3 regions of the Lentzea sp. NPDC051213 genome follow, and region 1 is predicted to be linked to each of the others. Evidence: riboswitches for the same ligand, from Rfam matches in the RefSeq annotation. Region 1 holds a riboswitch; each other region holds the start of a gene.

What was found. A riboswitch is a leader RNA that binds a small molecule or an ion and turns the genes downstream of it on or off. The one in region 1 is predicted to bind cobalamin.
Region 2: linked by a shared signal. The riboswitch ahead of metE (5-methyltetrahydropteroyltriglutamate--homocysteine S-methyltransferase) and the one ahead of cobN (cobaltochelatase subunit CobN) in region 1 are both predicted to bind cobalamin.
Region 3: linked by a shared signal. The riboswitch ahead of ACIA8G_RS38430 (putative cobaltochelatase) and the one ahead of cobN (cobaltochelatase subunit CobN) in region 1 are both predicted to bind cobalamin.

The regions. Positions count from the first base shown of each region.
Region 1 is NZ_JBITEX010000007.1:323,378-331,317, forward strand. It holds gene ACIA8G_RS30185 (cobalt-precorrin-6A reductase) at 1-595, shown strand, start outside; gene ACIA8G_RS30190 (precorrin-2 C(20)-methyltransferase) at 567-2,018, opposite strand; gene ACIA8G_RS30195 (precorrin-8X methylmutase) at 2,015-2,635, opposite strand; gene ACIA8G_RS30200 (hypothetical protein) at 2,632-3,870, opposite strand; cobalamin riboswitch at 3,879-4,017, shown strand; gene cobN (cobaltochelatase subunit CobN) at 4,052-7,615, shown strand; gene ACIA8G_RS30210 (winged helix DNA-binding domain-containing protein) at 7,612-7,940, opposite strand, start outside.
Region 2 is NZ_JBITEX010000001.1:769,524-777,463, forward strand. It holds gene ACIA8G_RS03480 (SDR family oxidoreductase) at 1-69, opposite strand, end outside; gene ACIA8G_RS03485 (TetR/AcrR family transcriptional regulator) at 164-835, shown strand; gene ACIA8G_RS03490 (NPP1 family protein) at 836-1,582, opposite strand; gene metE (5-methyltetrahydropteroyltriglutamate--homocysteine S-methyltransferase) at 1,742-3,967, opposite strand; cobalamin riboswitch at 4,075-4,276, opposite strand; gene ACIA8G_RS03500 (TetR/AcrR family transcriptional regulator) at 4,275-4,835, opposite strand; gene ACIA8G_RS03505 (enoyl-CoA hydratase/isomerase family protein) at 4,915-5,655, shown strand; gene ACIA8G_RS03510 (AMP-binding protein) at 5,648-7,024, shown strand; gene ACIA8G_RS03515 (acyl-CoA thioesterase) at 7,021-7,410, shown strand; gene ACIA8G_RS03520 (amidohydrolase) at 7,407-7,940, shown strand, end outside.
Region 3 is NZ_JBITEX010000011.1:24,853-32,792, reverse strand. It holds gene ACIA8G_RS38450 (hypothetical protein) at 1-160, opposite strand, end outside; gene ACIA8G_RS38445 (SAM-dependent methyltransferase) at 160-1,194, opposite strand; gene ACIA8G_RS38440 (cobyrinate a,c-diamide synthase) at 1,225-2,601, opposite strand; gene cobO (cob(I)yrinic acid a,c-diamide adenosyltransferase) at 2,598-3,212, opposite strand; gene ACIA8G_RS38430 (putative cobaltochelatase) at 3,225-5,126, opposite strand; cobalamin riboswitch at 5,164-5,300, opposite strand; gene ACIA8G_RS38425 (MFS transporter) at 5,317-6,456, opposite strand; gene ACIA8G_RS38420 (threonine aldolase family protein) at 6,429-7,388, opposite strand; gene ACIA8G_RS38415 (hypothetical protein) at 7,411-7,940, opposite strand, start outside.

The DNA.
Region 1 (7,940 bases):
CGAGGTGCGGGTCGGCGGGTTCGGCGGGGTGGACGGGCTCGCGCAGTGGTTGCGGGACAACGACATCCACGCCGTGGTCGACGCCACGCATCCGTTCGCGCGCCAGATCACCGCGAACGCTTTCGAGGCGTGCCAACGGGTCGGCGTGTCGTTCCTGATCCTGCGCAGGCCGGGCTTCGAGCCGCAGGACGGGTGGACCTGGGTCGACAGCGTTGCCGAGGCGGCGCTTTCGCTTCCTGGCTCGCGGGTCTTCCTCACGACCGGGCGGCAGGACCTGGCGGAGTTCGCGGGGTGCCCGCAGTGGTTCCTGGCGCGGATGGTCGAGCCGCCGGAGCCGCCGATGCCCGCGCGGATCGAGGTGCTGCTGTCGCGCGGTCCGTTCACAGTGGACGGTGAGCTGGAGCTGATGCGGTCGCGCCGGATCGACGTGCTGGTCACCAAGGACAGCGGCGGTGCCATGACGTCGGCCAAGCTGGAGGCCGCGCGTCAGCTCGGGATACCGGTCGTGATCGTGCGGCGGCCACCGCTTCCACCCGCGGAAACGGTGGCCACCGTGGACGAGGCCGTCAGCTGGTTGGGTACCGCCGGGGCGTGAAGACCACCCCGGCCGGCGTCGCCACGGTCTGCGACGAGCCGATGATCAGCAGGCAGCGCATGTCGATGGTCGCCGGGTCGAGGGCGCCGAGCGTGAGCACGCGGATCTCTTCCTCGGGGCCGCCGACATCGCGTCCGACGACGATCGGTGTGTCTGCGGAACGGTGCTGCAGCAACACTTCCCGCATGTCCGCGACCTGGTGCGTGCGCGCCTTCGAGGCCGGATTGTAGATCGCGATCACCAGGTCGGCCTTGGCGGTGGCCTCGAGGCGTTCGGCGATGACGTCCCACGGCTTGAGCCGGTCGCTGAGTGAGATCACCGCGTAATCGTGGCCGAGCGGGGCTCCGGCCTTGGCGGCGACGGCGTTCGCCGCGGTCACCCCGGGGATGATCCGCACCGGCACGTCCTGGTGCTCGGCGGCGACCTCCAGCACGGCCGTGGCCATGGCGAAGACACCCGGATCGCCGGACGACACGACCGCGACGCGCGCGCCCTTGCGGGCCAGGTCCAGGGCGAACGCGGCGCGTTCCGACTCGACCTGGTTGTGGGAGGCGTGGCGTATCTGGCCGGGGCGCTGCGGGACGCGGTTGAGGTAGGTGGTGTAGCCGACGAGCTCGTCGGCGGCTTCGAGTTCCTGCCGGGCTTCGGGGGTGAGCCAGGCCTTCGCGCCCGGTCCGAGGCCGATGACCACGACCTCGCCCTTGGGTTTGGCGGGCTTGGAGTGGCTGGGGAGCAGGGCCAGCGAGAAGTACGGGACCGAGTCGGGGTCGACGTCGGCGAGCTTCTCCGTGCGCTGGCGGCCGGTGGTGGCGCGTTCGACGTACCAGGCGCCGTCGAGCCGGCCGGACTCCTCCAGCGCGTGCCGCACGTTGCCGAAAGTGCGGCCCAGCTTGAGGATCGCGGCCGAGTCGGTGTCGGCGAGGCGCGCCGCGAGCTCCTCGGGCGGCAGGGTGCCGGGCAGGATCGTGAGGACCTCGTCGCGTTCGACGAGCGGCGTGCCCAGGACGGCACTCGCGCCGCTCACGGACGTCACGCCCGGCACGACCTCCCACTCGTAGCGGTCGGCGAGGCGTTTGTGCATGTGCATGTAGGAGCCGTAGAAGAACGGGTCTCCCGCGGCGAGCACCACGACGTCGCGGCCGGCGTCGAGGTGCGCGGCGAGGCGGGCGGCGGCCTCCTCGTAGAACTGGTCGATCTCGCCCTGGTAGTCGTCGGTGTCCTCGGTCGTGACCGGGTAGACCAGCTGCTCCTGGATCTGGCCCTCGCGGAAGTACGGCTGCGCAATGGTCTTCGCGACGCTGCGGCCGTGCCGGGCGCTGTGGAACGCGACCACGTCCGCCGCGGTGATGAGCCGCGCGGCCTTGACCGTCACGAGTTCCGGGTCGCCAGGACCCAGGCCGACGCCGTAGAGCTTGCCCGTCATTCTTCCTCGCTCGCGATCGCGTTGATGGCTGCCGCCGTCATGGCGCTGCCGCCCCGGCGTCCGCGCACCACCAGGTGCTCCAGATCCGTTGCGGCCAAAGCTTCTTTCGACTCTTGCGCGCCGATGAAACCGACCGGGATGCCGAGCACCGCCGCTGGTCGCGGGGCACCGGCGTTGATGAGGTCGATCAGGTGGAACAGGGCGGTCGGGGCGTTGCCGATCGCGATCACCGCGCCGCCGAAGCGGTCCGTGAGGAGTTCAAGGGCGGCGGCGCTGCGGGTGTTGCCGATGCGTTGTGCCAGTTCAGGTGTGCGCGGGTCCTGCAGGTAGCAGAGGACCTCGTTGTCCTTCGGCAGCCGGCGGCGGGTGACGCCGGACGCGACCATGTTGGCGTCGCACAGGATCGGGGCGCCGTCTCGGAGTGCTTGCCGGGCGTTCCGCACGACGTCGGGGGAGTAGGCGATGTCCTGCGGGAGGTCGGTCATCCCACACGAGTGGATCATCCGCACGACGACCCTGGCGACGTCCTCGGGGAACCTGGTGAGGTCCGATTCCGCGCGAATGGTGGCGAAGGACCGGCGGTAGATCTCCGCGCCGTCCTTGATGTACTGCGTCACCCGATCTCCTCGTCACCGGCTGAGCCGGTAATGCGGCGGTAGCCGTCGCCGGTCGCGACGAACTCGATCACATCGCCGGCGGGGCGGCCGCAGCGGCGTGCACATCCTGACCAGTGCACCTGGCCGGGGGTGTCGGGCCTGGCTAGGCCTGGGGCGTCGGGCCTGGTGGTCAGGCCGGGGGCGTCGGGGCTGGTGGTCAGGCCGGGGGTGTCGGGGCTGGTGGTCAGGCCGGGGGTGTCGGGCCTGGTGGCTAGGATCGAAATTGGGGGTACCCGGCCGGGTGCGTGTGTGTGGTGTGGTGCATCGACCCATGCGCGCGCGTCTGCCCGTACGTCGGAGAGCGAGTTCGCGCAGCCGGGGCGGCCGGTGCAGGCGCTGACGCCGTGCCACGGGGAGGCCGGGTCGGTGATCAGGCCGGTGGTGTCGGTGCCCGGCGGCACGACGAGGCTGCGCCACGGTGTCAGGCGGACCGGGATGCCGGGGAGTCGGTGGGCGTCGAGGCGGCCCAGCGGTACGCCTGGGGTCACCGGTGAGGGAGTGACCGGGGTTACAGCGGGAGTGATTCTGGGGGCGTTCGAGGCGCCGAAGTGTTCGGTGATCTTCCGCACAGCGTCGTCCACTTCGGACAGGCGCCAGGCGGTGCCGCGGAGCTGCTGGAAGAGGCGGGCGGCCACGATGACGGCGTCGACCGGGTCGGTGACTCGGATGCCGGTGTCCTGGCCTGCGAGGAGGAGGACGGTTTCGGTTGGGGCGGCGTTGTGGCTGCTCAGCGTGTCGTCGACCGGGCCGAGCCCGCCCACGGGAGCGCTGACCAGGCCGAAGTCACCGCCCAGCCCACTCACCGCAGCCCCGACCGTGACCAGGAAACGCCCTGGCAGCGACGCCAGCGCCGGATCCGCGCACAACGCCAGATCCAGCGCGTCGACCAGCGCCTGGTTGTCCTCCAACGGCGCCGCGATGATGTTGCGGATGCGCTCGTGCGAATCGGAAGGCAGCAGCCCGGCGGCGCGCAGCCGCGCACCCAGCTCCACGCCGTCCGCGAGGCCCCTGATCTGGAGGTTCGCCCGCGAGGTCAGCTCCACCGACCCGGATCCCAGCTCCAGCGCCGCCACCCGCACGACGTCCCACTGCGCGGCCGACAGCGTGCCGCCCGGCACCCGGATGCGCGCGAGGCCGCCGTCGGCCGCGGGGTGCAGCTCGACGGCGCCTGGGCAGGCATCCGGGTGAGTACGCATAGGTCGGACTGTAACCCGCCGGTTAGGGTGAGCCCGAACGACGAAGCGCAGGAGGAAGCCGGTGTGAATCCGGCGCGGTCCCGCCACTGTGACCAGCGAACAAATCCGCTGGGAGTCAGGAACTCCGCTTCGCCCGTTGCCCGCAACCTGGGGCGAGGACCCCACGAGGGATGGAGCCTGCGTGATCCTGCTGCTGTCGACCTCTGACACCGATCTGCTGTCTGCGCGCGCCTGTGGCGCCGAGTACCGGCTCGGCAACCCCGCGCGACTCACCACCGACGATCTGCCGGCCCTGGTCGACGGGGTCAGCCTCGTGGTGGTGCGCATTCTCGGCGGACGCCGGATGTGGGAGGAAGGGCTGGACTGGTTGCTCGCCAGCGGGCTGCCGGTGGTCGTGCTCGGTGGTGAGCAGCAGCCGGACGCCGCGTTGATGGAGCTGTCCACGGTGCCTGGCGGTGTCTGCGCGGAGGCGCACCTCTACCTCGCGCACGGTGGGCCGGCGAACCTCACCGAGCTGCACAAGTTCCTCGAGGACACGATCCTGCTGACCGGGCACGGGTTCGCGCCGCCCGCGGCCACCCCCACGTGGGGTGTGCTGGAACGGGAAAGCACGCAGCAGGGCCCGACGGTCGCGGTGCTCTACTACCGCGCGCACCACGTTGCGGGGAACACGGCGTTCGTGCACGCGCTGTGCGACGCGATCGAGGCCAAGGGCGGCAAGGCTCTGCCGGTTTTCTGCTCGTCGCTGCGCACGGCCGAGCCCGAGCTGCTGGACACCCTGCGCCAGGCCGACGCGCTGGTCGTGACGGTGCTCGCGGCCGGTGGCACGAATCCGGCGAAGGCGTCTGCCGGTGGTGACGACGACGCGTGGGACGTCGGTGCGCTGGCCGCGCTCGATGTGCCGATCCTGCAGGGGTTGTGCCTGACGTCGAGCCGCGCGTCGTGGGACGAGAACGACGACGGACTGTCTCCTTTGGACACCGCGACCCAGGTCGCGATCCCCGAGTTCGACGGCCGGATCATCACGGTTCCGTTCTCGTTCAAGGAGATCGACGAGGACGGGCTCACCGTGTACGTCGCCGATCCCGAACGGGCGCTGCGCGTCGCCGGCATCGCGGTCCGGCACGCAAGGTTGCGGCACATCCCGGTCGGCGAGCGCAAGATCGCGGTGATGCTGTCGGCGTACCCGACGAAGCACTCCCGCATCGGCAACGCGGTCGGGCTCGACACGCCCGCGTCGACCGTGCGGCTGCTGAAAGCCATGCAGGAGCACGGCTACGACATCGGCACCGAGCTGCCGGGCGTCGAGGAGTTGAACGGCGACGCGTTGATCCACGCGCTGATCGCGGCCGGTGGCCAGGACGCGGACTGGCTGACGCAGGAGCAGTTCGAGAGCAACCCCGTGCGCATCGCGGCGGCGGACTACCGGGAGTTCTACGAGACGCTGCCCGACGACTTCCGCGAGTCGATGCAGGAACACTGGGGTGACGCGCCCGGCTCGTTGTTCGTCGACCACTCGAAGTCCAAGGACGGCGAGATCGTGCTGGCGGCGCTGCAGTCGGGCAACGTCGTCGTCATCGTGCAGCCGCCGCGCGGGTTCGGCGAGAACCCGATCGCGATCTACCACGACCCCGACCTGCCGCCGTCGCACCACTACCTCGCGGCGTACCGGTGGATCGAGGCCCAGTTCGGCGCGGACGCGGTCGTGCACGTCGGCAAGCACGGCAACCTGGAGTGGTTGCCCGGCAAGACCGTTGGCATGTCGGCATCCTGCGGCACGGACGCCGCGCTCGGCGATCTGCCGCTGGTCTACCCGTTCCTCGTCAACGACCCCGGTGAGGGCACGCAGGCCAAGCGCCGCGCGCACGCCACGCTGGTCGACCACCTGGTGCCGCCGATGGCCCGCGCGGACAGCTACGGCGACATCGCGCGGCTGGAGCAACTGCTCGACGAGTACGGCAACATCTCCGCGATGGACCCGGCCAAGCTGCCGGCGGCCCGCGCGCAGATCTGGACGTTGATCCAGGCCGCGAAGCTCGACCACGACCTCGGTCTCGAGGACCGGCCGCACGAGGCGGAGTTCGACGAGTTCATCCTGCACGTCGACGGCTGGCTGTGCGAGGTCAAGGACGTCCAGATCCGCGACGGCCTGCACATCCTGGGCGAGGCACCGACCGGCAGCGTGCGCGTCAACCTCGTGCTCGCGATGCTGCAGGCACGGCAGATGTGGGGCGGCCAGGTCGCCGCGCTGCCCGGCCTGCGGGAAGCGCTGGGGCTCACGACCACGTCGCGCGAAGACACCGACGCCATCGAGGAAGAGGCGCGCGGTCTCGTCCAGGCCATGGAAGACGCCGGCTGGGACGCCGAAGTCGCCAAGACCCTGCACGAATCCGTTGACGTGCAGAAGATCCTCGAGTTCGCCGCGCTGGAAGTGGTTCCACGGCTTGCCCGCACCACGGACGAGATGACGAACGTGCTGCACGCGCTGGACGGCGGCTACATCCCGGCCGGCCCGTCCGGTTCGCCGTTGCGCGGCCTGGTGAACGTGCTGCCGACCGGCCGCAACTTCTACTCGGTCGACCCGAAGGCCATCCCGTCGCGCCTCGCGTGGGAGACCGGCCAGGCCATGGCCGACTCGCTGCTGGAGCGGTACCGCGCGGACAACGACGGCGAATGGCCGCCGTCCGTCGGCCTCTCGGTGTGGGGAACGTCCGCGATGCGCACGGCCGGTGACGACATCGCCGAGGTGTTCGCGCTGCTGGGTGTGCGGCCGGTGTGGGACGACCAGTCCCGCCGGGTCACGGGCCTCGAAGTGATCCCGCTGCCGGAGCTGGAGAGGCCGCGCATCGACGTGACGGTCCGGATCTCCGGGTTCTTCCGCGACGCGTTCCCGCACGTCGTGTCCATGTTGGACGATGCCGTGCAGCTCGTGGCCGCGCTGGACGAGCCCGCGGACCAGAACTTCGTGCGGGCACACATGCTCAAGGACCTCGAAGAGCACGGTGACCAGCGCCGGGCCACGCTGCGGATCTTCGGTTCGAAGCCGGGTGCGTACGGTGCGGGTGTGCTGCCGTTGATCGACAGCCGCAACTGGCGAGACTCCTCCGACATCGCCGAGGTCTACGCGGTGTGGGGCGGTTACGCGTACGGCCGCGGAGTCGACGGCATCGCGGCGCGCGAGGACATGGAGTCGTCGTACCGGCGGATCGCGGTGGCGGCCAAGAACATCGACACCCGCGAGCACGACATCGCCGACTCGGACGACTACTTCCAGTACCACGGCGGCATGGTCACCATGGTGAAGGCGTTGACCGGCAAGGCGCCCGCCGCGTACGTCGGTGACAGCACGCGGCCGGAGGCGGTCCGCACGCGCACGCTGACGGAGGAGACCTCACGGATCTTCCGCGCCCGCGTGGTGAACCCGCGCTGGATCGGCGCGATGCGGCAGCACGGGTACAAGGGTGCGTTCGAGCTGCAGGCGACGGTCGAGTACCTGTTCGGGTACGACGCCACCACCGGCGTTGTCGCGGACTGGATGTACGAGAAGCTGACCGAGTCGTACGTGCTGGACCCGGAGACCCGGAAGTTCCTGCAGGCCTCGAACCCGTGGGCGTTGCACGGCATCGCCGAGCGGCTGCTGGAGGCGGCCGAGCGCAAGATGTGGGAGCACCCGGAGCCGTCCACTTTGGACGCTCTCCGTGCCGCCTACCTCGAGACCGAGGGTGACTTGGAGGACGGCGCCTAGCGCGCCGGCAGTATCCGGACGTCGAAGGACTCCGCCTTCGGGAACGCGAAGGCCAGCAACGCCTGGCCTTCCTTCTCGAGCGTTCCCAGGTCCTTGCCCGACACCTTGGTGAACGGCTCGACGACGAGCGTGCAGGCCTTCTTCTCCTTGTCCACGCGCCAAATTCCCTGGAGCATGCCGCCGATCAGGAGATTGCCGCGCAGCACACCTCCGCGCACGGTCATCAGCAGCCCGTATTTGCGACACCACTGGGCGAAGGACAGGCCCTCCGGGATGATCCGTTCCCGGTTGGCGTGAGAGAGGAACACGTTGTCGTACTCGGGCA
Region 2 (7,940 bases), on a different contig from region 1:
GGCGAGGCGCTCGGCGGCTGCCCGCCCGATGCCCCTCGACCCGCCGGTGACGATCGCAACGCGTGTCATGTCTGTGCTCCCTAGCTGGTGTTTCCGTCGCTAACACAATCAACGTAGCACTGATATCGAATCAGCGCTACCCCTGATGTGTTACCGTCGTTACATGGACACGCGAGAGCGGTTGGTGAAGGCTGCGGCCGATCTTCTGATCGAGGGCGGCAAGGAGGCGGTCTCCACGCGCGCGGTCGCGTCGGCGGCGGGTGTGCAGGCGCCGACGCTGTACCGGCTGTTCGGGGACAAGGACGGACTGCTCGACGCCGTCGCGGCCCACGGCTTCGCCGACTACCTCGCGTCCAAGCACGCGATGGGTGCCAGCGACAACCCGGTCGACGACCTGCGCCGTGGCTGGGAGCTGCACATCGGGTTCGGCCTCGCGCGGCCCGCGTTCTACCTGCTCATGTACGGCGAGCCGCGCAAGCGTCAGGCGCGGCTGGAGGCGGACGCGATGCTCCGCGAGATCATCAGCCGCATCGCCTCGGCGGGCCGGTTGACGGTCCCGGTCGAGCAGGCTGCGCAGTTCGTGCACGCGGCGGGGATGGGCGTGGTGCTGTCGTTGATCGCGACGCCGGAGGCGGAACGGGACCTGGAGCTGATCACGTTCTCGCGCGAGCAGGTGATCAGGGCGATCACGTCGGACACGTCACCGGACGGGCCGACCGACATCCCCAGTCGTGCGATCGCGCTCAGGGTCGCACTCGAAGAGGACCCGCCCCTGATGCTGTCTCCAGCGGAACGGGTCCTCCTGGCCGAGTGGCTCGATCGCGTCGCTAAATGATCACGCGTTCGGGTCGAACGCGATCCCGGCCGGCTTGGCCTGGCCGAGGTTGTAGTTGAACGCGCTGTCCTTGATCGCCAGCGACGCGCTGCCGAAGTTCGCGTTCACCAGGGTGTCGCGCACCCCGGCCGGGAAGCGGTCCCAGCTGACCAGGTCGGGGTACTGGTACACCCCGTAGTGGTTCTCCGCCTGCTCGTTGTAATTCGCGAGCCGGAAGCAGTGCGTGCTGGCGCCGTCCTTGTGGTAAATGATCTTCGGGTGGGTGCCTTCCCACTGCACGTTGCCGCGCGGGTGGGTCTTGTACTTGCCGTGCTCGGACGTCGAGACGTACTGAGCCACGTCGTTCTGCACCCACACGACCACGTGCTCGATGTCGTGGCGGTGACCGCAGCAGTCCCAGCCCGGCACGGCCTGGTCCTTCTCGAAGTACAGGTCGTACAGGTAGGCGCACCAGCCGTTGTTGCACTTGCTGCGGCTGTAGGAGTTGGTGTTGTCCAGATCGGACTGGTCGTGGCAGTTGCCGTTGAGCGCGCCCGAGTTCTTCAGGCCCGGCGCCACCTGTCCGGACGGCGAGATCGCCGGGGTGGGGTAGCAGCCGTCACCGTCGTAGTCGAACGCCGGCTGCCACTTGCCGTCCTCCGCCGCGTAGTTGGCGGGGATGGCCTGCGGTGGATCGGCGAGTGCGATTCCGGGGAACAGCGCGGTGATCAGGAGCGCGCCGGCCAGCGCGGGTAGGAGTTTCCTCAACAGAGGCCTCGATTCCGGGAGCAGGGAGCGGAGAGGCGTGCGAGGCAGAAGGTGGTACATGAACCACGTTCGCGTCTAGGTGGTTCGCCAAATCTTTGCCAGACCGGGAAATTCACAACCCCGAGACGGAATCGATCACGTCCCGGGGTCGCGCTCTCATCAGCCCAGGTCGGCACGCATGCGCAGCGTCGCCGCGACCAGGTTTCGCAATGCCGGCTCCACCTCGGCGTAACCGCGGGTTTTGAGGCCGCAGTCCGGGTTCACCCACAAACGTTCACCTGGCACCGCGCGCACTGCTTCGGTGAGCAGCGAAACGATGTCGTCCTCGTTCGGGACCAGCGGCGAGTGGATGTCGTAGACGCCGGGACCGATGCCGCGCGGGAAGTCGAGGCCCTCCAGAATCTCCATCTTGGACCGTGCGGCCTCGATGGTCGTCACGTCGGCGTCGAGGTCGGAGATCGCGCCGATCACCTCGCCGAACTCCGAGTAGCACAGGTGCGTGTGGATCTGCGTGGCCGGCGTGGCACCCGCGGTGGCGAGCCGGAACGCGCCGACGGACCACTCGATGTAGGCCGGTTGGTCCTTCTGGCGCAACGGAAGGAGCTCGCGCAGCGCCGGTTCGTCCACCTGGATCACCCGGATACCGGCGGCTTCGAGGTCGCGGATCTCGTCCCGCAGCGCCAGCGCGACCTGGGCCGCGGTGTCGGCCAGCGGCTGGTCGTCGCGGACGAACGACCACGCCAGGATCGTCACCGGGCCTGTCAGCATGCCCTTGACCGGCTTGGCCGTCAGCGACTGCGCGTAGGTGCTCCACGGCACCGTCATCGGCTTCGGCCGTGACACGTCACCGTGGATGATCGGCGGCCGCACGCACCGCGAGCCGTAGGACTGCACCCAGCCGAACTGCGTGCTGGCGAAGCCGTCCAGGTGTTCGGCGAAGTACTGGACCATGTCGTTGCGCTCGGGCTCGCCGTGCACCAGCACGTCCAGGCCGATGTCCTCCTGCAGATCGATCACGCGAGCGATCTCGTCCCGCATCCGCTGCACGTACTCGTCCTCGGTGATCTCCCCGCTGCGCACGGCCGCGCGCGCCTTGCGGATGTCGCCGGTCTGCGGGAACGAGCCGATCGTCGTGGTCGCGAGCGGCGGCAGGCCGAGCCGGGCCTGCTGGGCGGCGGCACGGTCCTCGTACGGCGCACGGGAACGGTGCTCCGGCCGCAACGACTCGATGCGCGCCCGCACGTGGTCATCACGCCGTGGCGACGGCACGGTTCGTTTGGCCTCATCGGCCCACGCGCCGTCCGCGCCGTTGCGCAGCGCCTTACCGAGCAGCACGACCTCGCGGACCTTCTGCCGTGCGAAGGCCAGTCGTGCCTGCACGTCCGGCTCGAGATTCTCGGCGTCCAGGTCGTACGGCACGTGCAGCAGCGTGGACGAGGTCGACACGACGACCTCGCGCGCGGAACCCAGCAGGGACGCGGCCTTCGCCAGTGCCGCGTGCAGGTCGGTGCGCCAGACGTTGCGACCGTCGACGAGACCGGCCACCAACGTCTTGTCGCGCAACGCGGGCACGGCGACCGAGGTGTCCGGCGCGCTGACCAGGTCGATGCCGATCGCCTCGACCTGCGACTCGGCCAGGATCGGCAGCGCCGGGCCCAGATCGCCGTAGTAGCCGGTCACCAGCAGCTTCGGCCGGCCGGGCAGGCCGCTCAACGTGCGATACGTGCGGCGCAACGCGTTGAGCTCGGCCGGTGTGCGGTCGGCGGCGAACGCCGGTTCGTCGAGCTGCACCCACTCCACGCCCTCGGCACGCAGCCGGCCGAGGAGCTCGGTGTAGGCCTCCAGCAGCCGGTCCAGCAGCGCCAGCGGTTCGAAACCGGCCTGGGCCGGCTTGGCCAGCAGCAGGAACGTCACCGGGCCGAGCAGCACCGGCCGGGTCGTGACGCCGAGCTCGCGGGCCTCGCGGTACTCCGCGATCGGCTTGTCGCCGGCCAGCCGGAACTCCGTGTCCGGTCCCAGTTCCGGCACCAGGTAGTGGTAGTTCGTGTCGAACCACTTGGTCAGCTCGAGCGCGGTGGCGCCGTCACGGCCCCGCGCGGCGGCGAAGTAGGTGTCCAGTTCGGACAGTCCAAGGTCGCGGAACCGTTGCGGGATGGCGTCGAACAGGAACGCCGTGTCGAGCACCTGGTCGTAGAACGAGAACGTGTTGCCCGGCACCGAGTCCAGTTCGGACAGCTCGGTCCAGGTGTCGGCGCGGAGTCGCCGCGCGGTCCGCCGCAGGGCGGCTTCGTCGATCTTGCCGGCCCAGTACTGCTCGACCGCGCGTTTCAGCTCGCGCTTCGGGCCGATGCGGGGATAACCGAAAACAGTGCTGCCAATGGTCACAGGCTCTCTCCTCGCGAGCGTGCGGAAGCACCGGAGACACGCGCGCAGGGCAGCACAGAAGCTGCGCCCGTTGGCCCGCCCGAGAGGCTCCGGAGCACCGCGCACCTGGTGGCGCGCGGACCGGCGGCAGGTCTTCGGACTCGTGGGCGCAGATCTTGTCCCTACCGGCCGTCGCTTCCCAGATCTGGCAGACCCAGTGCGTATGACGGCTTTCGTTCCCACTCACCGCTGCGGGGCAGTCCCGGATTCGCACCGGGTTCCCTTTTGCTCCACCGGACGAACCGGTGAACCGCTGGCAGGACCGAGACTAGCGGGCCGCACCGAGCATGCCCAGCGCCATGCCCGCGTATTGCATGGTGAGATCACTCAACTTGACCGGCCCTGCAGGCGAATACCAGCGCGATACGCCGCTGCACATCTCCAGCAGGGCCAGGCGGGCGACGTTCGGTTCCGCGACCGTCAGCTGTCGCGCCTTGATCCCCTCGCTGATCGCGTCCTGCCAGAACTGCTCGTACCGGTCGCGCAAGGCGACGATCTCCGCGCGGCGTTCCCCGGTCAGGGCACGCATCTCACCGTCCACGACGAGGGTTTCGCGCGGCTTCTCGGCGTGCGCCTGGACGTGCATCCGCACCAGCGCGATCAGTCGCTCACGTGGATCGCCGGTGATCTGCTCGGCCGCGGCGATCAACGCGGTGAGGCTGGCGCGCATGATCGCGGCGAGCAGGTCTTCCTTGGTGCCCATGTAGTGGTAGAGCGTCGCCGACGAGAGGCCGGCGGCCTGGGCGAGGTCGCGGATGCCGGTGCCGTGGAACCCGCGCTCGGCGAACAACGCCACCGCCGCCTCGCGGACCCGTTCCTCAGTCGACATCACTCGCCCTCTCCCTTGACCGGCACGGTAGCGCGACCTTACCGTCGGACTCAATCGATCGATCGATCGAAGGGGAGAGATGACCGTCGACTACTCGTGTGCCGAGGGCATCGCGCAGGTGCACCTGAACCGCCCGGAACGGCTGAACGCCGTGGTACCGGCGCTGGTGGAGGACCTGCTGGGTGCGTTCGCCGCCGCCCGGCTCGACGAGGCGCGGGTGGTGGTGCTGGCGGGACGCGGCAGGGCGTTCTGCGCCGGGCACGACCTGAAGGAGCCGGTGCCGGCCGAGACGGTCACGCAGACACGGGCCAGGCTGGACCGCATCCAGGACGTCACGCGCGCGATCCGCGCGTTTCCCGGTGTGGTGATCGCCGCGGTGCACGGGTACGCGCTCGGTGCGGGCTGCGAGTTCGCGCTCGGGTGCGATCTGGTGGTGGCGCACGAGGACGCGCGCTTCGGGTTCCCCGAGGTCAGCGTCGGGCTGAGCGTCACCGGCGGGATCTCGGGCCTGCTGCCGCGGATGGTCGGGTTGCCGCGCGCCAAGGAACTGCTCCTGCTGGGCGAGCGGATTCCCGCTGCCCGCGCCTGCGAGTTGGGACTGGTCAACCGGGTCAGCTCCGACCACGAAAAGACCGCGCTGGAACTGGCCGGGTACATCGCCGCGCAGCCGCCGGTCGCGGTGTCGCTGGCCAAACGGGTGCTGGATCTCGGTGCGGACTCGTCGCTCGAGGCTGCCCTGGAGACCGAGGTCGACCACGCGATCCTGACCAGCCTGTCCGGTGAGGGTGACGCGCCGCGAGAGGGGTTCGGCCGTGGCTGACCTGATCACCGCGCTGAAATCCGCTGCCGCGCGCTGGCCGAAGCGGCTCGCCTGGACGTTCGATCCGGGCGGCTCGTTCACGTTCGCCGAGATCGATGCGCTGTCCGACGGGTACGCGCAGGCGTTGCGGGACAAGGGGATCCGGGCGGGCGACCGGGTCGGTCTGATGCTGCGGAACGTGCCGGAGTTCCCGCTGGTCTGGTTCGCGCTGATCAAGCTCGGCGCCACGACCGTGCCGGTCAACGTCAAGTACCGCTCGGTCGACGCCGAGCACGTGCTGTCGACCTCCGAAGCGGTCGCCGTGGTGAGCACGGAGGAGTTCGGGCCGTTGCTCGACGGCCGGGTCGTGCACCACGTCGAGGATCTCAAGCCGGTCGACGGGTTCGTGCAGGAACCGGTGTCCGCGCCGGTGAACCTGCAGTTCACCTCGGGCACCACGGGCAAGCCCAAGGCGTGCGTGCTGTCGCACTCCTACTGGATGACGCTCGGCGGCAGCCTCGTCGAGGAGTTTCCCCGGCTGAGCTCCGACGACGTGATGCTGACCGCGCAACCGTTCTACTACATCGATCCACAGTGGAACGTCGTCGCGGCGCTGCTCGCCGGTGCACATCTCGTTGTGCTGGACGGCTTTCACCCGTCGACGTTCTGGGAGAAGGTCCGCGAGCACCGCGTCACCTACTTCTACTGCCTCGGCGCGATGCCGACGTTGTTGCTGCGGATGCCACCCGACCCGCTGGATCGCTCGCACCAGGTGCGGGTCGTGCAGGCCTCCGCGATCCCGCCTGCACTGCACGCTGAACTGGAAGAACGCTGGGGCGTGGGCTGGTTCGAGGCGTACGGCATGACCGAGACCGGCGCTGACCTGCGGATCACCGCGGACGACCACGACCGGTTCGTCGGCACCGGGTGCCTTGGGCGTCCCGCGGCACATCGCGAGGCGAAGATCGTCGACGGCGAGTTGTGGCTGCGCGGCCCCGGCATGATGGACGGCTACCTCGGGCAGCCTTCGCCTTTTCTGGACGGCTGGTTCCGCACCGGCGACCTGGCGCGGATCGAGGACGGCCGGGTCTACCACCTGGGCCGGATCAAGGACATGATCCGGCGCAGCGGCGAGAACGTGGCCGCGCACGAGGTCGAGGAAGTGCTGATGAGCCATCCCGAGGTGCGGCTCGCGGCCGTGGTCGGCGTGCCGGACGAGATCCGCGGCGAGGAGGTCAAGGCGTTCGTCGTGGGCTCCGTGTCGCCGGACGAGCTGGCCTCCTTCTGCGCGGAACGGCTGGCGTCGTTCAAGGTGCCGCGGTTCTGGGAGTTCCGGGACGACCTGCCGCGCACCCCGTCCGAGCGCGTCGCGAAGGAGCAACTGCGGTGAGCTTCCGCTGGGACAGCCCGGTCTTCTTCGACGAACTCGATCTCAACGGCACCCTGCACAACTCACGCTTCGCCGTGCACGTTGAGCGCGCGCAGTCGGCGTTGTTCGAGGACCTGGGCCTCGGGTGGTCGTCGTACGCCGACCGCGACCCCGACCTGAACTACGTGGTGCGCGAACTGCACGTGGAGTTCCACGCCGCGTTCACCGCACCCGGCCCGCTGCCGGTGGAGATCACCGCCGACCACCTCGGCACCACCAGCGCGCGGTACGGCTTCCGGTGCGGCCACTACGCCTCGGGCTACCGGGTGATCGTGAAGGTCGACGCCGACGGCCGTCCGGCGCCGTGGAGCGACTGGTACCGCAAGGCGTTCGAGGAGCTCGCATGATCAAGGCGGATCTGCTGCTGACGAACGCGGAGTTCGTGACCCTCGACGGCCCGGCCTCCGCGCTGGCCGTGCTGGGCGACCGAATCGTGGCGCTGGAAGAGGTTCCGGCCCGCGAGGTCGTCGACCTGGGCGGCGCGGTCGTCACCCCGGGATTCCACGACGCCCACAACCACATGGCGTGGTTCGGCCTCACGCTGTCCGAAGTGGACTGCCGGGTCTCCGGCCTGGACGAGCTGTACGCGGCGGTCGAAGCCGCCCCGGAAGGCGAGTGGGTCGTCGGTTTCGGCTACGACCAGAACAAGTGCGGCGGCCACCCGACCCGTGAGGGCTTGGACCGCGTCGCCCGCGGCCGCAAGGTGTGGATCAAGCACACGTCCGGCCACATGTGCGTGGTCAACTCGCCCGTGCTGGAGGCGTTGGGGATCTCGGAGAAGGCGGTCGAAGTCTCCGGCGGCCTGGTCGTCACGGACGCGGCCGGCCGCCCGACCGGCCTGCTCCAGGAACAGGCCCAGCAGCTGGTGAACCCGCTC
Region 3 (7,940 bases), on a different contig from region 1:
CGGCGGCGATCTCGGCGGGGCCGATGCCGTCGGCGAGCTCGACGATCACGGCCGAGCGGGCGCGGCACACGTTCAGCGCCGGGCGCAGGCCGTCCGCGGCATCGACGATCTCGACGGGACGCCCCGCCGCCTGCCGCAGCCGCTCCACCGAGGCTGTCATCAGCTGTTCGGACGCTTGGGCTTACGGGCCGCCGGCTTCTTCTTCTGCGTGGCCGTCGAGGCCCGCACGGTGGGCGGCTTCGGCTTCTCGGCCGCGACCACGGTCAGCTTCGGTTTCGGCTTCGGGTCGGGCTCCTCGGCGGGCTTGCGCACCGACTGCTGGAACTCCTCGACCGCGTTCCACGCCGGGTTGGGCTCGGCCGGAGGAGCGTCCGGCGTGGCGGGGACGGGTTCGTCGGTGCGCGTGGCGATGCGCGTGGCGGCACGACGCGACCAGCGGGTCGGGCGGGCGGCGCGGATCGGCTCGTCCACCGAGACGGTGGCCGACGCCGAAACGCGGCGCGTGGGCGCCTTCACCGCGGCGCCGACCAGGAACAGGGTCGGGCGGTACAGCTTGTGCAGCTTCACCACGGACTCCAGCTCGCCGACCGTGGTCTGCACGACCAGCTCGTCCGGCTGGCTCACCTTGTACGCGACGACGACCGGCGTGGTCTCCGCGTACCCACCGGCCAGCAGCTTCTCCACGAACTGGCCGGTGCGCGCACCCGAGACCGTCGCGGCCATCGTGGTCTGCAGCTCGGCGAACTCGCGGACGAGCTCGCTGCTCTCCGGCGAGATGAGCACGGTCGACGACGCCTCGGTCAGCGTGAGCTCGCGGCCGATCTTCGCCGCGGCGGCGGCCACGACCGACACACCCGGCACGACGTCGACCTCGAGACCCAGGCGCACGCACAGGTCGTGCTGCTCCTGCACACCACCGCCGGTCGCGGCGTCGCCCGCGTGCAGGCGCACGACCGTCTGACGCGACGCGGCGGCACGGCGGTACATGTCCGTGATCTCCTCGGGCGTCACGCGCGAGAAGTCGACCAGTTCGGCGTCGGCGCGCGCGTGGTCGCGGACGCACTCGGCGTCCACCGCACTGGGAGCCCAGATCACGACGTCGGCTTCCGCGATGCGGCGCGCGCCTCGGAGAGTGATGAGGTCGGCGGCACCGGGACCGGCGCCGACGAAGGAGACCCGACCGGTCGTCGTCACGACAGCTCCACAGGGGTTTCGGCGAGAGGCTTAGGCGAAGACCGTACCGTCTGCCACTCCTGCCACGAACGGGTGGCAGGCCCGCACGAACCGGGCTACGGCTTCCGGATCACCGGCCGGGTGCGTGTGGAGGTACGACGCGTGCACGCCACCGACCACGAAACCCTCGGCGACAGGCCGGGAATCGACGCCGCGCCAGTGCCACGCGGGCGGGGTCGAGTGCGGTGTGGACAGCTGCGTGCGGTGGAACTCGTGGCCGGTCACGCGACTGCCGGGCGGGTGCAGCGGCGAACCCGTGGACGCCACGGCGTCCCGGTAGCCCAAGGTCAACTTCGGGGTCATGGACCCGTCTGCGTCGAGCACGCCGCACATCGGATGCCCGTCGAGCGACCGCGCCAGGTACAGCAACCCACCGCACTCGGCGTGGACCGGCGCACCCGATCGAGCGAACCGACTGACGGCCTCGCGCAACTTCACGTTGGCCGACAGGGCTTCCGCGTGCTGTTCGGGGAAACCTCCCGGCAACACCAGACCGGCGGTGCCTTCCGGAAGATCTTCGTCGCGCAACGGATCGACGACCGCCACGGCCGCGCCCGCTGCTTTGAGCACCTCGACGTGCTCGGCGTAGCCGAACGTGAAAGCCGCTCCGCCCGCGATGGCGACCAGTGGCTCACCGGCGACCCGCTCGACCTGCGGTTCCCACGCGGCGACCGCCATCGCCGGCACCGACGACGCCAGCGCCCGCACCGCGTCGAGATCGACGTGTTTGGCCACCGCGGCGGCGATCGCGTCGACCGCGGCGACCGCCTCTGAGCCGTGCTCGGCCGCCGTCACGAGCCCCAAATGCCGTGAGGGCAACGAAAACTGAGTGTCCCTCGGCAACACGCCGAGCACGTCGAGGCCCACCTCGTCGCACGCGGACCGCAGCACCTGCTCGTGGCGTTCCGAGCCGACCTGGTTGAGGATCACGCCGCCGAGCCGGACCGTCGGGTCGTAGCCGCGGAAACCGTGCAGCAGCGCGGCGAGTGATCGACTTTGCCCGCGTGCGTCCACGACGAACAGCACGGGCGCGTTGATCAGCTTGGCGACGTGCGCGGTCGAGCCGACCCCCGCGGTGTCCACCCGGCCGTCGAACAGGCCCATCACGCCCTCGACGACCGCGATGTCGCAGCCCTTCGAGCCGTGCGCGAAGAGGCCGGGGATCCGCTCCTCGCCGACGAGCACCGGGTCGAGGTTGCGCCCCGGCCTGTTCGTGGCGAGCGAGTGGTAGCCGGGGTCGATGTAGTCGGGGCCGACCTTGAACGGCGCGACCCGCGACCCGGCCCGGCGCAACGCGGCCATGAGGCCCGTCGCGACCGTGGTCTTGCCGCTGCCCGAGGCGGGGGCCGCGACGACCAGCCGATTCACCACTCGATCCCCCGCTGTCCCTTCTGGCCGGCGTCCATCGGGTGCTTGACCTTGGTCATCTCCACCACGAGGTCGGCTGCGTCGATCAACTTCTCCGGCGCGTACCGGCCGGTGATCACCACGTGCTGGTGGCCGGGGCGGTCGGCGAGCGTCTGGACGACCTCGTCCACGTCGATCCAGCCCCAGTGCAGCGGGTAGGTGAACTCGTCGAGCACGTAGAAGCCGTGACGTTCGGACCGGAGCCGGCGCTGGATCTCGTGCCAGCCTTCGAGTGCGGCCGCGGCGTGGTCGTCCTCGGTGCCCTGCTTGCGTGACCAGGACCAGCCCTCGCCCATCTTGTGCCACTCGACGGCGCCGCCCTCGCCGGTCTCCTCGTGCAGCCGGCCGAGCGCCTTGAACGCGGACTCCTCGCCCACCTTCCACTTGGCGGACTTCACGAACTGGAACACGCCGATGTCCCAGCCCTGGTTCCAGCCGCGCAGCGCCATGCCGAACGCGGACGTCGACTTCCCCTTCATCTCACCGGTGTGCAGCATCAGCAACGGCCGGTTGCGGCGCTGCCGGGTGGTCAGGCCGTCCTTCGGCACCTCGGTGGGTTGTCCCTGTGGCACTGGGGTTTCTCCTTAAGCCGCGCGGACCACGCCAGCGAGGTGGTCGGCGCTGAGCTGGTCGAGCCGGACGCAGGTGCCCTGGAGCGCCTCGGCGATCTTCTGCGCGAGGCCGAGCCGGATGTGGCCCTGTTCGCAGTCCACGACCACGACCGCGGTCTGCTCGAGCAGGCCCGCCGCCTTGATCGCGTCCTTCATCGGGTCGCCGCCGAGGCCGCTCGAGGTGGCGCGGCCGTCCGTCAGCAGCACCACGAGCGGGCGCTTCTGCGGGTCGCGCAGCCGTTCGATCTCCAGCACCCGGTGCGCCTTGAGCAGCCCGTCCGCGAGCGGCGTCCTGCCACCGGTGCGCATCTTCTTGAGGCGCGTCGCGGCCGCGTCCACGGACGTCGTCGGGGGCAGGGCGACCTCGGCGGTCTGGCCGCGGAACGTCACCACGCCCACCTTGTCGCGCCGCTGGTAGGCGTCGCGCAGCAACGAGACGACCGCGCCGCTGACGGCCGACATCCGCTGCCGCGCGGCCATCGAGCCGGAGGCGTCGACGACGAACAGGATGAGGTTCGATTCCTTGCCCTCGCGGACCGCCCTGCGGAGGTCGGCGCCGGTGAGGACGAGCCCGGGACCGCTGCGGCCACGTGCGTTCTGGTGCGGTGCCGCGTTCGTCAGCGTGTCGACGAGGTGCAGCCCGTTGCCGTCCACTTTGGAGGAACGGACGATCCGGCCGGTGCGGGCGCGGGCCCTGGAACGCTTGCCCGGCGCGCCTTCCCCGACACCGGGGACCTCCAGCAGCCGCGCCTTGAACGCGGGCGCGGGTTCCGGCGCGGGCCGGTCGTTGGGCGCGTTCCCGTTGCCCGCCGGGCCTTCCTGCGGTTCGGGCAGCTCGCCACCACCGGGACCGTCGTCGTCCGGTCCCTCTGGCTCTTCGGCGTGCTCGGCGGCCTGGCGCATCGCGTCCTCGAGCTGCTGCTCCTCGATACCCGGCTCGTCGAACGGGTCACGCCGCCGCCGGTGCGGCAGCGCGAGCCGGACCCCGACCTCGACGTCCGACTCCTCGACCTGCTCGCTGCCCCGCCACGCGGCGTGCGCGGTGGCGGCACGGGCGACCACGAGGTCCGCGCGCATGCCGTCGACCTCGAAAGCCGCGCAGACAGCGGCGATCCGGCGCAGCTCACTGTCCGGAAGGGACACCGCCTTGAGGTTCTCCCGCGCGGTGGTGATCTGCTGCTTGAGCTTGGCGTCCTCCGCCGCCCACTGCCCGGCGAACGTCACGGGGTCGGCCTCGTAGGCGAGCCGGCGCCTGATCACCTCGGTGCGGATGTGCACGTCCCGCGCGGCCTTGACCGCCACGGTCAGCCCGAACCGGTCGAGCAGCTGCGGCCGCAGCTCGCCCTCCTCCGGGTTCATCGTGCCGACCAGCAGGAACTGCGACGGGTGCGACACCGAGACGCCTTCGCGCTCGACGTGTGCGCGCCCCATCGCGGCGGCGTCGAGCAGCAGGTCGACCAGGTGGTCGTGCAGCAGGTTGACCTCGTCGACGTAGAGCACGCCCCGGTGCGCGGCGGCGAGCAGTCCCGGTTGGAACGCCCGCACGCCCTCGGTCAGCGCCTTCTCCAGGTCGAGCGACCCCACCAGCCGGTCCTCGGTGGCGCCGACGGGCAGCTCGATCAGCCTCGCGGGCCGCCGTTCGATCCGTTCGTGCGGCGCGTCCGGGCAGTCGGTGGTGCCGGGCGCGCACCCGAAGCGACAGCCTTCGGAGACTTGGAGTTCCGGCAGCAGCGCGGCCAGGGCACGCACGATCGTCGACTTCGCGGTCCCCTTCTCGCCGCGCACGAGTACGCCGCCGATGCCGGGATGCACGGCGTTCAGCAAGAGGGCCAGCCGGAGGTCGTCGTGACCGACGACAGCCGAAAAGGGGAACATGCTCGGCGAAGTCCTTCCTCGGGTGTCCACGCCCGCGGTCGGTGATCAAGAGGGGGACGAGTTCCTGACTCCCGGTTTCTCCAGATCCGGTCACAGTCGCGGGACGGCGCCGGATTCGCACCGGCTTCCTCGTACACCCCTCACAGCCCCGGCATCGTCGCATTTCGCCGGGGACGGACCAACCCCGCAGTCAGGTGGCCTTCACGACAGAGCGCTCCGCCGACGCGCTGACCCCGATGATCACCAGCGTGATCACGACCCCGATGAGGATCGCGGTCGACGCACCGGACAGCTCCAGCGCCACCGCCGAGATCGACGCGGACCCGCCGTACCCGATCCCGGCGAAGGCGTACATGACCGAGTACGCGGCCGCGTGAGCGTGCGTCGGCAGGCGTTCACGCAGGGAGAGGCTCCGCGACACCATCGCCCCTGCCTGGAACAACCCCGCGAACAGCAGACCGACGGTGATGCCCGGCAGACCTGGCAGGAAGACCGTGATGCCGATGCACAGCGCCATGCCGACGAGCAGCACCAGGCTGTGCAGCCGCACCGACCCAGGCCAGGTGCGCAGGCCGTAGATCAGCGCGCCGGCCGCGCAGGCGAGCGCGAACCAGGTGAGCATCGGCCCCGACCAGCCGTAGGCGATGCCCCGTTCCTCGAGCAGCGCGGGCAGCATCAGCTCGGTCGCCGCGAACAGCGCGTTCGACGCCGAGCTGGTGAGGAAGATCGGCCACGCGGCGAGCAGTGACCGGCTGATCGGCGCGGTGACGCGTTCGGGTTCCGGCAGCCACCCCAGTGTCACTGCCGCCACCAGCAGGAACGCGGCCGCCACCAGCATCGGGGCGCCGGGGTGGATCAGGAACGACAGCGCCGCGGCCAGCGCGGGTGCCGCCGCCCACACGATCTGCGACAGCACGGCCTCGGCGCTCAGCGCCCGTGCGACCTTCTCCTCCCGCACGAGCGAGGTCAGCATCGCGCGGGTGCCGCCGGGCGCGGCCGCCGGTGCGGCTCCGGCGAGGAACACCAGCGCGAGCAGCACCACCCCGTCGGCGAACGGCGTCGCGGCGAACGCGAGTGCGCCGACGACCAGACCCGCCGGCAGCTGGCGGCGGGAGCGGCCCAGCCGGGCGCCGAGCACGGAGGCGCCCACGATCTCGCCGATCACGTACACCGCGGTCGCGATCGCGCCGAACGAGAAGCCGCCGGTGCCCGCTCGCCCTAGGAACACCAGCGAGATCGGTGCCATCGCGACGGGCAGGCGGCTGCCGACCGCGACCAGGCCCCAGAGCCAGAGCTGCCGGGTCACAGCAGGCCGGTGAAGTGCTGCCAAGCCTCCCGGACCTCCTCGCCCGTCCACTCCAGCGCCGGACCGGCAACAGTGACCTCGGTCTTGGCCAGCCGCCCATCCCGCCAGAACTTCCCGAGGAACTTCCCGCTCAGCTCAGTCAGCCGAGCCGGGTCACCCGGCAGGTGCAGCGAGAACTGGTGCGTGTGCGGCTCCGGCTGCCCCATCGCCTCCGCCACGACCTTGGCGTGCGCCACGTAGGAACCCAACCGAGGCAGCACGGTGTCCAGGCCGTGCAGCGCGGAGAGCGCGGCGGGCCACTGCTGGAACAGCATGCCGCCGTACCGGTGCCGCCAGACCCGCGCCTGGTCGACGAAGTCCTGGGTGCCAGCCAAAGCCGCCCCCGAGATGCCTTCCAAAGACTTGTAGAACGACACGTAGACCGAGTCGAACAGCCCGGCGATCTCCTCCAGCGGCTTGCCCAGCCCGTACGTGCTCTCCCACAACCGCGCGCCGTCGAGGTGCACGACCGCGTCCCGTTCGCGGGCGGCGTCGACGACCGAGGTGAGCTCGTCCCGGGTCGGCAGGATGAAGCCGGCCTCGCGGTCGGGTACCTCGACCAGCAGCGTGCCGAACGGCTCGGGGCAGGTGGCCACCTCGTCGTTGCCGACCTTGATCGGGCGAAGACCGGACAGCACGGTCAGCGCGTCGTCCTCGTGGGTGATCGGGTGCGCCTGCGGGTGCATCGCCACGATCGGGTTGTGCGTGCGGTCGGCCCAGCACTTGAGCGCGATCTGCTGCGCCATCGTCCCCGTCGGCACGAACAACGCCGCCTCGGTGCCCAGCAGCTGCGCTACCCGCGTCTCCAGCGCGCCTACCGGGCCGCCGTCGCCGTAGCGGTCCGGATCCACGTCCGGGACCGGGCCGAGCGTCTCTAGCAGCGTCCTCTTGGTGACTCCGGAGAGCTGACGGTTCATCACCCAGGCATCAAACCTCAGGTCAACGACTCACGGCCACCGACTTAGGCGCGCGGAACGACAGGAGGTTCAGCCACTCGGGAACTCCACCGTCCAACCGCAACGACGGCTCGTGCGTGGCGACGGTCCGCAGCACCACCGCTGCTTCCAGCCGCGCCAGCCCGGCGCCGAGACAGAAGTGGCGCCCGTACCCGAACGCCAGGTGCCGAGGGTCGTTCTCCTTGCCGCTCAACAACAACACGAGCTCAGCACCGGCAGGCACCCGCACGCCGGACAGCACGACCTCACGGGCCGTGAGGCGCCGCCAGGTCACCACGGGCGTCTCCGTCCGCAGCACGTCCTCCACGAACGACTCCGCCACGCCAGGCGCAGGCAGAGAAGACCACAACGAACGGTCCTGCAACGCACGCCGCAACGCCGTGGACAACAACTGAGTCGTCGTCTCCTGACCGGCGATCAGCAGGAAGTAGCAAAGGCCGGCGGAGTCCTCAGCGGAGACACCGGCATCGGCCAACGCGCAGAACAGCTCTCCGTCCCGCGCGTGGTAGCGCT